Linked DNA regions of Cohnella abietis. The protein of the gene in region 1 interacts with the protein of each later gene in a pairwise test. Links are inferred from orthologs where the notes say so. Each region holds a gene or a part of one and is shown in the gene's direction. Other genes may lie near its edges. The genes, in order: KCTCHS21_RS21765 and grpE.

Region 1 (3,195 bases):
GAGCTTCTCGCTAGTAATTGACTCATTAGCAATATCGTCCGTGTAGACAATCGGGGCCGGGCGGGAAGGCATCCGTTTTTCTTCAAGCTTCAGATGTCGCTTTTCCTTTTCTAGCTGCTCCCTCGCCTCGATATCCTCTTGCAATTCTTGTTCGGCAGAATCCTCGTTTAGTAAAGCAACCAAGGCATCTGTAGAATTATGAGATTCCGTCTGCAATGATTCGACGACCGAAATAATATCGGGTATCTCTACAGCAGTGGATAATTCTAAAGCTGGGGGGAGAACCATTGCAATAGCAACGATTTCCTCAGCTTCCTCATTGGAGGAAATGAATTCTGAAGGCTGCGATAATTGTGCCTCTGAAGGCTGTTTAGCTGGCGCTTCAGCCACAGGTTTCAAGGAACGTACTCCACTATCTCTGGCATTAACACGACTTTGCTTGCTCTCGGCCTGACTTTCCGCCACCGGTGCTGGAGCAGCCGAACCATGAACGGCTATCGACTTGGCGTTTGATTTTTGTATGTCATCCAGCCAATTCAGCTCGAGCTTGTTCGGATTGTCGACGTAATAAAGCGGCCGGCGCGATTTGGGTGTCTTACTCGCCTTGTTCTTTTTCATGTCTTTCTCCTTCCTAATCATCAAAATCTTCAGTATCATATGCATTCACCCATGGGCACGTCACGAGGATGGGCAATTATCTCTACTTAAGCCTTAATTAAATAGCTTCTCTCAGTCTGATATTCGTTGCTTGCTGTTAAAAAAAAATGGAACTGCCCAGCACCACGTGAATAGACTATGCATTGTATTTTCTTTCTTCCTGCAGAGGAAATATCCACATATTCGTTTTTTATATTTCTTCGTTTACTTTTTCACTTTTCGGGCGTATATTTAAATCAGATCAAGTTTTGCCCTAGGGAAAATTAATGTCCCTGACGCTACACTTGTTACCCTGTACAACACGAGCAAAGAGGTGCATGAAAGATGAAAGAGGATCTGGCTATTTCTAAACCACAATTAACGTCAGCTGCGTCTGAATCTCCTAATAACACTGGCTGGAAGAGGGAAAGAGTAAGCGCCTCGCTGCCTGAAGCTTTTCGTTCCGTCAAAATTCCAAAAACCGGCTCCACCTTCCGTAAATTTCTGGCGTTTGCCGGTCCAGGATATATGGTTGCCGTCGGATACATGGACCCTGGTAATTGGGCAACGAGTTTAGCAGGCGGTTCACAATTTGGATATACCTTGCTTTCCGTCATTATGATCTCCAACTTGATGGCCATTGTTCTCCAAGCCTTATCCGGGAAGCTTGGTATCGTGACCGGCCGCGACTTAGCACAGGCTTGCCGAGATCACTATAGCAATCCCGTTAACTTCATGCTGTGGATCTTTTGTGAGATTGCTATCGCCGCTTGTGATTTAGCTGAGGTTATCGGTGCTGCTATTGCGTTAAATCTTTTATTTGGTATCCCGATACTTTATGGCGTCATATTAACTTCATTGGACGTACTCATCATCCTTTTTCTACAGAAAAAAGGCTTTAGATATGTAGAATCTCTGGTCATTGCCTTAATCGCGACAATCGCCTTATGTTTTGCTTTTGAGCTTATTTGGTCAACACCTAATATGGGCGACGTAATGAGAGGATTTATCCCATCAACAGAAATTATCAAAAATCCTGAAATGCTATATATCGCTATAGGTATTCTCGGTGCAACCGTCATGCCTCACAATCTCTATCTTCACTCTTCAATTGTGCAAACTCGTGAGTTTGAGCAAACGGCGCTTGGCAAAAGGCAAGCGATACGTTTCTCCACCTGGGATTCAACAATTGCTTTGTTTTTCGCCCTATTCATCAATGCGGCGATCCTTATTATTGCAGCAGCAGTATTCCATACTGCTGGACGAACCGATGTTGCTGAAATTCAGCAAGCTTACCACTTGCTCGCTCCTATGCTCGGAACGTCATTCGCTGCCATTCTATTCGGTGTCGCATTGCTAGCGTCAGGACAGAACTCAACCTTAACTGGAACCTTAGCAGGACAGATTGTAATGGAAGGGTTCCTGAATATCCGCCTAGCCCCTTGGCTACGCCGATTAATTACTCGTATGATCGCTATCATTCCTGCAGTTATTGTTACGGCTATATATGGCGAAAGTGGTACGATGGATCTGCTGATTTTAAGCCAAGTTATTTTATCTCTGCAATTATCCTTTGCTGTTGTTCCGCTAGTTCAATTCACAAGCGACAAGAAAAAAATGGGGCAATTCGTAAACCCCATGTGGCTCAATATTTTAGCTTGGTTCGTTGCCATCGTAATAATGGGATTAAACTTATATTTGCTCTACCGCACCTTTTGGGGTTAAGCTGCAACAAACCAAAAAAACGTGATCAGGAGTGCCTGATTCACGTTTTTTTTGGTTTACTCCCGTTGATTAGCCAGCCATCTCTCCGCCGTATGCTGCCAAAGAAAATAGTTGTATACCCTTTCCCTTCCCCTGCGCCCCATCTCTTTCCTTAATGCTTCATTAGTCAATAAATAGCCAATGTGAGCAGCAAGCTCTGGTACAACTCCGGGAAGCTCTGGCGTAACCAAATAACCTGTTGAGCCTGGCACCACAATCTCTTTCATTCCGCCTGCTTTGGTGGCAACTACCGGTAATTCGGCTGCCATCGCCTCCAGGTTGACTAACCCAAACGCCTCTTGGCCGATGGAAGGCACAACAGCAATATCTGCCATAACGAACCAACGAGGAATTTCGTGATGAGAAACATAAGGCTGAAAATGTACATGCTTCTTAAAATGCTTTGCTTTCTTATGAAGCCTCCTCACATACCCGGTTTGGCGATGAGAGCCGTAATAAGCGCTTCCTACGATAACTACCAGTAAGTCGGGCGATTTGGCAATAAGAGCAGGCAAGGTAGCCAATAGATGGTGAATACCCTTCTGCGGGACAAGTCGTCCCACATACAGCACGATGGGGCGATTTCCCCATCCGTGAGCAGCGCGCATTTCCTCACGGACAGCCATTCCTTCTAAGGTAGATCGGCCTGGAAACCTGGCAATATCGACGCCCAGATGATTGACTTTAACTTTTAGAACCGATTGTGGCACTCTTTGCTTAATATAAGTACGGAGAAATTCACTGTTAACCTGAATTTGATCAGCTGCATGCAAACACTTGCTGCGCTGTAGTTTG
Region 2 (3,052 bases), 330 kb from region 1 along the record:
AGTACCACAAGGAAATGAAAATTTAAGTTTCGCCCAAATCTGATTGAACAAGCCAAATCTAACCGGAACGTCCTTGACACGACCGGATCGGTTTGGTATTTTTGTATTAGCCATTAGCACTCACTCATATGGAGTGCTAACGAAATGGTGGGTAAGCTACTTAAGGAGGAGTCTCGGATGCTGAGTGAACGCCAGCGAATGATTTTAAGTGCAATCGTCGATGATTATATCCGTTCCGCGGAGCCGGTTGGTTCCCGCAGCATTTCCAAGCGCGGAGACGTAACCTTTAGTCCGGCTACAATTCGCAACGAGATGGCGGACTTGGAGGAGCTGGGCTTGCTTGAGCAGCCTCACACCTCTGCAGGGCGCATTCCATCCATTAAAGGCTACCGTTATTATGTAGATCATCTTGTTACATTGGACGGCGCCGGAGATCAGGACGTCAGGAAGCTACGTACTTTTTTCGCAGAGAAGATGAATCATTGGGAAGGTGTAATTGGCCATGCGTCGACTATATTGTCGCAATTGACCAACTATACATCGATAGTGCTCGGACCGGAGATGTTTAGTACTACATTAAAGCATTTTCAACTCATTCCGATTAATGATGTTTCTGCGGTAGCAATTATCGTGGCTAATACCGGACATGTTGAGCACAGGACAATTTCCATTCCAGACGGAATATCGATGGATGACATGAGTAAAATCGTCAACCTGCTTAATGAGAAGCTTACTGGAGTACCCTTCTACCGAGTTAAATCTGTGCTACACAGTGAAATTGCCAAGGAATTAAGCCGCTATATTGATCATTGTGAGGACATTCTTACTTTACTTGAGAAGACTATTACCGAAGAGCAGGAGCCAAAGGTTTTTCTGAGTGGGGCATCCAACATGCTTACTCAGCCTGAATTCAAGGATGTCGACAAAGCGAAAAGTATTTTAGGGATGCTTGAAGAAACACAGCTGCTAATGCAATTGTTTCAATCTAATCCTAATGGTGGAATTCAAGTTAAGATTGGTACAGAAAACGCAATGGAAGCCATTAATCAATGCAGCTTAATTACGGCTACGTATTCTTATGAAGGACAATCGCTTGGAACGATAGGAATACTCGGACCGACGCGTATGGAGTACGGCAAAGTAATTAATCTACTGAACTATTTATCCAAGGATATTGCCTTATTGATGTCCCGTTGGTATAAGTAAGGCTTTGCATAGCCCTATTAAAGGGTGTCATGGTAAGGAGGTGAATGCTGAATGAGTAAGAAAGAGACGAAGGAGCAAGAAATCATGAACGAGCAGCAAGAGGAAATTTTGGAAGAACAAGCAAATGGATCTGAAGTGAATGAGACTTCTTCTGAAGAGGTGGAACATTCGGCAGAGGTTAACGGAGCTGAGAATGCTGTCGTAGCCGAGCTGCAGCGTCAGGTGGATGATAATCATAGCCGTTATTTACGGGCGCAAGCGGATTTCGATAATTTCCGTCGGCGTACTGTAAAGGAGAAAGAAGAATTAACGCAATACGCATCCTTAAAGGTGATCGGTCAATTACTTCCTGTTCTGGATAATTTCCAACGGGCGTTATCGGCGGGTACTGAGGTAGCGGAGGGCGAATCTTTTGCCAAGGGCGTGGATATGATTTATCGTCAGCTTTCCCAAGTGCTTGAAGCGGAAGGCTTGAAGCCGATGGAATCAATTGGTCAGCCGTTTGATCCAGAACATCACCAAGCTATTATGCAGGTGGAGAGCGAAGAATACGAAGAAGGTATCGTTGTTGAAGTTATCCAGCAAGGGTATTGGTTGAAGGACAAAGTAATCCGTCCTGCGATGGTTAAGGTTAGCGGATAATTACAACTATTTAAATATCGTACTTATATAAAGGAGGAACATACAGTTATGAGTAAAGTAATTGGTATCGACTTAGGTACAACAAACTCTTGTGTGGCAGTAATGGAAGGCGGCGAAGCAGTCGTAATCCCTAACGCGGAAGGAAACCGTACGACCCCTTCGGTCGTAGGCTTCAAGAAAGATGGCGAGCGTGTTGTTGGTGAAACAGCTAAGCGTCAAGCTATCACAAACCCAGACCGTACTGTAAGCTCAATCAAGCGTCATATGGGAACAACTCACAAGGAAACAATCGAAGGAAAAGCTTATTCTTCTCCTGAAATTTCTGCTATCATTTTGCAAAAACTTAAAGCTGATGCTGAAGCATACTTAGGTCAGACTGTAACGCAAGCTGTAATTACAGTTCCTGCCTATTTTAACGATAGCCAGCGTCAAGCGACTAAGGATGCCGGTAATATCGCTGGTTTAGAAGTTCTTCGTATTGTTAACGAACCAACAGCAGCAGCATTAGCTTATGGTTTCGAGAAGCAAGAAGATCAAACGATTCTAGTATTCGACTTAGGTGGCGGTACTTTTGACGTTAGTATCCTTGAGCTTGGCGATGGATTCTTTGAAGTAAAAGCAACTAGCGGAGACAATCACCTCGGTGGCGATGACTTCGACCAACTCGTTGTTGAATGGCTTTCTGGTGAATTTAAGAAGGAGCATGGCATCGATTTGTTGAAGGACAAAGCAGCTGTGCAACGTCTTAAGGATGCCGCTGAAAAAGCTAAGAAAGAATTGTCCGGCGTTCTTACGACAACCATTTCCTTGCCGTTCATTACTGTTGTAGATGGCGTTCCTCAGCATTTGGAGCTTAACCTTACACGTGCCAAATTTGATGAATTGACGGCTACATTAGTAGAGCGTACAATCGGACCTACTCGTCAAGCCTTGACTGATTCCGGACTTAAAGCTTCTGAAATCGACAAGATCGTTTTGGTTGGTGGTTCTACGCGTATTCCTGCCGTTCAGGAAGCCATTAAGAAGCTTACTGGTCAAGACCCTCATAAAGGCGTTAATCCGGATGAGGTAGTTGCTCTGGGAGCAGCTGTTCAAGCAGGCGTTCTAACAGGCGAGGTTAAAGATGTTGTCTTGCTTGACGTTACACCATTGTCCCTCGGTATCGAAACAGCTGGTGGCGTATTGACGAAAATGATTGATCGCA

What was found.
Region 2: the proteins of KCTCHS21_RS21765 (region 1) and grpE interact in binary tests that used the Escherichia coli proteins (3 or more experiments, as listed by UniProt). The link is inferred for Cohnella abietis from one-to-one orthologs.

The regions. Positions count from the first base shown.
Region 1 is NZ_AP019400.1:4,948,691-4,951,885, forward strand. The notes cover bases 308-3,171. They hold KCTCHS21_RS21765 (Nramp family divalent metal transporter), read left to right. Parts: upstream 308-981; coding sequence 982-2,361; downstream 2,362-3,171. Other genes in these bases: KCTCHS21_RS21760 (WIAG-tail domain), read right to left, coding at 308-618; KCTCHS21_RS21770 (glycosyltransferase family 4 protein), read right to left, coding at 2,418-3,171. In the rest of the region: more of KCTCHS21_RS21760, read right to left, coding at 1-307; more of KCTCHS21_RS21770, read right to left, coding at 3,172-3,195. UniProt on the Escherichia coli protein: H(+)-stimulated, divalent metal cation uptake system. Involved in manganese and iron uptake. Can also transport cadmium, cobalt, zinc and to a lesser extent nickel and copper. Involved in response to reactive oxygen.
Region 2 is NZ_AP019400.1:4,618,146-4,621,197, reverse strand. What follows is about bases 332-3,052. They hold grpE (nucleotide exchange factor GrpE), read left to right. Parts: upstream 332-1,257; coding sequence 1,258-1,848; downstream 1,849-3,052. Other genes in these bases: dnaK (molecular chaperone DnaK), read left to right, coding at 1,897-3,052; hrcA (heat-inducible transcriptional repressor HrcA), read left to right, coding at 332-1,206. Also shown: KCTCHS21_RS20395 (N-acetyltransferase), read left to right, coding at 1-43; more of hrcA, read left to right, coding at 178-331. UniProt on the Escherichia coli protein: Participates actively in the response to hyperosmotic and heat shock by preventing the aggregation of stress-denatured proteins, in association with DnaK and GrpE. It is the nucleotide exchange factor for DnaK and may function as a thermosensor.